2 regions of the Kocuria salina genome follow, and region 1 is predicted to be linked to the other one. Evidence: riboswitches for the same ligand, from Rfam matches in the RefSeq annotation. Region 1 holds a riboswitch; the other holds the start of a gene.

Region 1 (3,201 bases):
GAACCGGATCGTGCTGCTGGGCACCAGCGGCGGCCCGCCGTGGTGGAACGACTCCCACCGCGAGGGCGTGGCCTCCGCGGTCGTGGTCGGCGACAAGTACTACCTGGTTGACGCCGGGGACGGGGTCGGCAAGCAGATCAAGAAGGCCAAGCTGGGCACCTGGGACAAGGACATGCGCGGCCCCCTGGACGCCCTCGTGGCGATGTTCCTCACCCACCTGCACTCGGACCACATCTCCGACCTCTACAACATCCTCGGCACCGGCCTGCAGAACGGGGTGGCGATCCCCGACCGCGTCCTGGAGATCTACGGGCCGGGCAACCGCGGCGCCCTGCCGATCAGCTACCAGGGCGCGCAGATCCCGTCCGACCAGGTGGTCAACCCGGGCAACCCGACCCCGGGCACCCGGGAGACGATCGAGGCGATGATCAAGACCTTCGCCACCGACTTCAACGACCGCATCATCGACTCGGGCTACCCGCCGCCCAAGGACTTCTTCGCCGGCCACGACATCCAGCTGCCGGCCGAGCTGATCGACGACCCCAACGGGGACCCGCACCCGCGCATGCGCCCGGTGGAGGTCTTCGAGGACGACCGGGTGAAGGTGACGGCCACTCTGGTCCAGCACGCTCCCGTGTTCCCGGCGTTCGCGTTCCGCTTCGACACCGACACCGGCTCCGTGACCTTCTCCGGGGACACCGGGCCGAGCGAGAACCTCGTGGAACTGGCGAAGGGCTCGGACGTCCTCGTGCACGAGGCCATCGCCGCCGAGTGGGTGGCCCAGCGCCACCCCGAGCCCCGCGACGCCGCGGCCGAGGCCGAGTACCAGCACCTGATCGGGGCGCACACCACGATCGAGGATGTCGGGGGCATCGCCGAGCGCGCCGGGGTGAAGAAGCTCGTGCTCAACCACCTCGTGCCGGGCAACTGGCCGGTCGAGAAGTGGGAGAAGGCCGCCGAGAACTTCTCCGGTGAACTGGTCATCAGCGAGGACTTCGACGCCATCGCCATCGGCTGATCCGGTCGGCACCGCAGCACCGGCCGGCAGCTCAACTCCGCGGCGCCGACGAGCTGGCCCGAGCGGCGACCGCACGGGTCAGCTCCGCCATGTCCCGCATCTCGGGTGCGGCGGCAGCCGCGTCGCCGGCTGTCGTCGCATCAGGGAGCTCCGGGGCACGCACCGCGACGAACGTAGCGGCCCCCTGGCATGCGACGTCCGGCACGCATTGCGGCAGTGTCCGCAGAGGAGTCCGGCTGTGCCCGAGAATCACCACAGCACCAACAATTTTCCTTTTGTGAATTCTTGATCAAGCCCTGAAACACCCGAAGAAAACGCCCTTGTCCTCCTGAAGGAAAAGCACTGAGCGCGGACAGCCACAGGCTTTGTGGGGCTTTACTCCTCATTTGTCGCGCCCCGACACGGGCCCCATCACTGAACGTTCTGATCCACACCCGAGCGTGCTCACCCATCGTCTTCACTTCGATGGACCTCCAGGTCAAGAGCACTTTCGTCTCGAACTGAGCCTCCCCAACGGTCCCGATCGGCGCCCTCGACAGGCAACCTCGTCCGGATGCGGAGGTCCACCACTGGGTCGACAACAAACGTCGAGACACGCCCGTGATCAAAGCGAGACTTTTCCGTTATCTTTCGATTAGTGTTCTCTCCGTGCCGGTCGCCTCACCGATCGACATCCCCGTGCACATCGCCGAATTCTGCCGGTGCCCGGGGCCCCCAGACATATCGCTCGGCAGAAGCGGGGGAACCATGAACGGTCCCTCCCCCGGGACCTAGGGGTTAAGTCGTCAGGGCCCCCATCCTGACGACCGGGTGTCTCCCACCCGCATCCGACAGCTCACCTCGCAGGCAAGAGGGAGGACATCAATCATGCCCGTTTTCCAGTCCCGCATGCCCCGCCACCGCGCCCAGAACTCGTTCCGACTCGGACGCACCGCGATCCTGGCGGTCGCCGGCGGCGCCCTGGCGCTCGGCAGCGTGGCCCCGGCCCAGGCGGCCCCCGCGGCAGCCCCCCAGCAGCTGATCAGCATCCAGTCCCAGTCCGGCAAGGCCGCGACCATCGCCGCGGCGGCCAAGAACCAGCTCGGCGTGGGCCAGGACTGCACCGCCCTGGTCACCAAGTCCCTGCGCGCGGCCGGGATCAACCACCACGGGTGGCCGGCCTCCTACCTGAAGCTCGGCACTCGGGTCTCCGCCGCCCAGGCCCAGCCCGGCGACCTGGTCTACTACGCCAACGGCGGCATGGGCTTCGCCCACATCGCCGTGTACATCGGCGGCGGCAAGGCCGTCCACGGCGGCTGGAACGGCAACCAGACGGTCATCCAGACCGTCAACGTCGGCTCCGGCCCCGTCTACATCCGAGTGCGCTGACACTCCACGCAGGATGCGGGTGTGCGGTTCCCGTCCCGACGGGAACCGCACACCCGCGTCTCGTTACGGGGCGCCTCAGGACACCGAGAGGCGTCGGACTCCTTCAGCCGTGACCCTGTACCGGCGCTTGCGACTGGTGGGAGGAGCCGTAGCCTCGAGCATGCCACGGCCGATGAGCTCGTTGATCCGGCTCAGCGTCCGGCTGTAGGTCCATCCCAGGTGGGCGGCCACCGGTCGCGTGGCGTCCAGGCCCTCCGCACCCACAGCACGCAATACGGACTCCAAGTCTTCGTCCAGGACGATCGTCCCGCCGGGTCGAGGCGCCGACCTTTCGGGTGGGCTCGATGGGTCGACATCGGGCCCGGCCACTCGGGAAGACAGCGCGACGTCCGGTGAGAGCTGATACCGGGCATAACGTCTCCCGCCAGAACGTTCGGCCAGCCCCCGGTCCACGAGGTCAGTGAGTGCCGCGGTGGCTTCCCGACTGTCGAGTCCCCAACTGCGCAACCGCTCGTTGGACACCTCGGTGCCGTGGTGGAGCATCGCCAGGGCCATGTGCTGGGCATCGGTGAGGCCGGTGACGCCCAGGGAGGCGATCCATTCCACGGTGTCGGTGTCGAGAAGGGCATGCCGGGGAACGGTGACCTTGACGTGGCTCAGCGTGGCCTCGAACTCGGGCGGGGTCATGCCTGCAGCGCGCAGCGTCGCCATGATCCTGGGAATGCCCGACCCCCTGTTCTCGCAGACCACCTCGCGCCGGCCCGGGAGTTCGACGTCGGAGAGCAGACGAGCCAGCAGACCGTTGCGCGAGGACG
Region 2 (3,201 bases), on a different contig from region 1:
CGCGCGCTGGAGGAACAGGACCCCAGGCGAGGGGGAGGGGGGCCGTGTCCTGAGGCAAGAGGGCGCGGTGCTGCCAAACCTACGGTTGGTCGGTGACCGTTCGGGGTGCTGCTGACTGCGCGAAGGGTGCGCGCCCATCGGGTGCCGCGTCGGGGATCACCGCACTGGACTGGACTGGCTGGAACGGGTCGACGGGGACCATGACATCCCGGTGTCGGCCCGTTCCAGTCGATGACGGCCCAGCTCGTGGTCCTGGATCAGGCCGCGAACCACTCCTCCAACCAGCCCTGCATGAGCTCGATCTCCGCCTGCTGGTCCTCGATCATCTTCTCCGCCATGGCTCGCAACTCGGGGTCGGTGCCCATCTGCAGCTCCATCTCGGCCATCTCGAGAGCCATCTGGTGGTGGGCGATCATCTCTTCGAGGAAGGCCTTGTCGAACTCATCCCCGGACCGTTTCGCCAGCTCTTCGAGGCTCATGCCGTCCATGCCGTCCATGCCGTCCATGCCGTCCATGCCGTCCATCTCGCCCATCATGGCGCCCTGCATGTCGGCATTCATGCTCTGGCCATGGCCGCCATGGCCATGGCCGTGGACGTGGTGCCCGTGGCCGTGGTGGTGGCCGTGTCCATGGTGGTGGTGTCCCGGGGTGTTCTCGGCGGCCAGCCGCTGGGCCGCTGCTTCCAGTTGCTGGATCTCCTCGGTCTGGGCCTCGATGATCTTCTCCGCCAGGTCACGGATTTCGGGACGCTCGGACTTCTGCAGGGCCAGCTCGGCCATGTCGGTGGCACCTTGGTGGTGGGGGACCATCATCACGGCGAAGTGGCGGTCGTGGTTCATGTGCCGCTCAGCGCCCGTCTGTGCGGAGGCGGAGGCAGGCTGGTGCGTCGGGGACGCGACCGCCGCGGTCGCCCCGGCACCGCTGAGGGCCAGCGCCAGGGCCGTCCCGGCGGCCAGGTGCTTGAACGTCGACGTCATGACGAATCTCTCTTTCGCAGCAGCCCGTACTGGACCTGCACATCGTGGTGTTTGCTCTGTTCAGCCTCGGGTCGAGGCGGACCGATCCATCCACGGTAGCCCCGCCGCAGCTGGCTTCGCCGGGCTGGGAGGGCTGGGCGGTAGATCTTCACTGAACCTTCAAGAGCGGGCCCATCAGGCGGCCAGATCGGGGTGTTCCCCGGCGGTGGATGGGTGCAGGCATCTCCGGTTCTGACCGACCGATCCTGGATGCTGATCAGGTGGGGGGCACACCCGCCGCCCGCCACGAGCGGCATTCGTGGCGGACGGAGGGTTGGCTCAGCGGAAGGTGACGTAGCCGACCGTCGGCATGGCATTCACGCTGTGCACGAAGGTGCCCTGGGTGGGATTCAGCGCGGAGATCATCTTGCCGCCACCAAGGTAGATCCCGATGTGGGCCCCGCCGTTCTGGACGACGAGGTCGCCAGGCTGCGGGTCGGTGGTCAGGGTGCCGGCCGCCCACTGCTGCTGGCTAGTGCGGGGGAGGTCGATGCCCTGCTGGGCGTAGACCCACTGGGTGAAGCCGGAGCAGTCCCAGGCGCCGAAGTCCGTGCCGCCCCAGACGTAACCGGTGCCGGCTCCCTGCATCGCTGTGCCCACGATCCCGGAGGCGCCGGTAATTTCGGTGATGTCCGCCGATTGGGTGGACACCGCCACGGCCGATGTAGCCTGCTCGGGCGCGGCCGGGGCCTGGGAAGAGGCGGTGGAGACGGTCTGCGGGGCGGCCGCGGGCTGGGAGGCCGCCGAGGTGTAAGTCGTCAGTGCGGACGCGGGGGTCGCGTAGGCGGGGGCGGTCTCTGCGGGGACCTCGGCGTAGGCCTGGGCCGGGGCGATGGAGCCGATGAGCACCGCACCGGCGGTGGCAGCGATCGTGGTGTTGCGCACGGCGTGAGAGGTGGTCTCGGCACGGTGGCGGGCAGCGTGGCGCTTGAAAACAGTCATGGGTGAGTTCCTCCCTTTGCCTACGAGGTGAGCTGTCGGATGCGGGTGGGAGACACCCGGCCGGCAGAGCGCACGCGCTCTGCCGGCTTAACCCCAAGGCCCCGGATCACCGGGACCGAAAATGGTTCCCCCGCTTCTGCCAAGCGATATCTCTTCAGGAACCTCGAGCACCGGCAGAATTCGGCGATGTGCACGAGGGCGCCGACCGGATCAGTCATCGGCACGCAGTGGACAGTAGCCCATCCATAACGAAAGTGTCACGTTTAGGTCACGGCCTGGATTCTCTCCTCAGTCGGGAGCGGGAAGCTGTGATTCCGGCCTCGGAAAAATACGCCCCGAGGAAGTGAAACCGTCACGCAGCAGGACCCGTCGCGTAGCTCACACCGGTCTTTCAAAGCGCTCTGACTAGGACACATGGCATGGTGGCGCGCGTTTCGCTGGACGCAGCCGACAGCGACAGGGCTCTGCAACCATGCGCAGTCTTCAGCGCGGGCCGGGCCAGCACCAAGATTGTTGGGGAGGATTTTCAAGGTGGCTCACAGTTTGGGAGGGCTTCGGAAGTGCCCTTCCGAGGCCTTAGGGCAGGGTTTCTTCATGAAATCTCCATATTCAGCCCGCTGCACCGATGTAGAGGCCAGGTAGTGAGGCGGGATCGCGGATTCTTGAGGCGTTGATCTTCATCAAATCTTCAAGCTTTCGGGTCGCGTCACACAGAATCGGCAGTTTACTGTCGATGACATGGCGGGCTGGCTCCGGCCGGTTCGTCTCCTCGACCGAACCGACGAAGGAGCAAGCCATGACCCATCACGTGAGCGCGATGCTGGAGACCTACCCGAAGGACCTCGGGGGAGTGGACCAGGGCAAGCTGGCGGCCTGTATCGAGGCCTGCTTCGAGTGCGCCCAGACCTGCACCGCTTGTGCCGATGCCTGCCTGTCCGAGGACATGGTCGCCGAGCTGACCAAGTGCATCCGCACCAATCTCGACTGCGCGGACCTGTGCGAGGCCACCGGGCGGGTGCTCTCCCGGCACACCGGCTACGACGCGAACATCACCTTGGACGCGATCCGGGTCTGCCAGATGGCGTGCAAGGCGTGTGCTGATGAGTGCGAGCAGCACGCGGACATGCACGAGCACTGCCGGATCTGTGCTGAGGCCTGCCGTCGCTGCGAGGCCGCCTGTGCGGCACTGGTCGCCTCCCTGGGCTGAGCCCAGACTCGCGCTGACCCACGGACGCCGATGACC

What was found. A riboswitch is a leader RNA that binds a small molecule or an ion and turns the genes downstream of it on or off. The one in region 1 is predicted to bind cyclic di-AMP.
Region 2: another riboswitch for cyclic di-AMP. It lies ahead of E7Z53_RS06765 (C40 family peptidase); the one in region 1 lies ahead of E7Z53_RS01840 (NlpC/P60 family protein).

The regions. Positions count from the first base shown of each region.
Region 1 is NZ_SSSF01000001.1:406,686-409,886, forward strand. It holds gene E7Z53_RS01835 (MBL fold metallo-hydrolase) at 1-1,018, shown strand, start outside; cyclic di-AMP (ydaO/yuaA leader) riboswitch at 1,695-1,880, shown strand; partial or broken gene E7Z53_RS01840 (NlpC/P60 family protein) at 1,994-2,386, shown strand; gene E7Z53_RS20675 (ATP-binding protein) at 2,462-3,201, opposite strand, start outside.
Region 2 is NZ_SSSF01000003.1:11,783-14,983, reverse strand. It holds gene E7Z53_RS06770 (DUF305 domain-containing protein) at 258-977, opposite strand; gene E7Z53_RS06765 (C40 family peptidase) at 1,296-1,958, opposite strand; cyclic di-AMP (ydaO/yuaA leader) riboswitch at 1,964-2,154, opposite strand; gene E7Z53_RS06760 (hypothetical protein) at 2,568-2,756, opposite strand; gene E7Z53_RS06755 (four-helix bundle copper-binding protein) at 2,755-3,165, shown strand.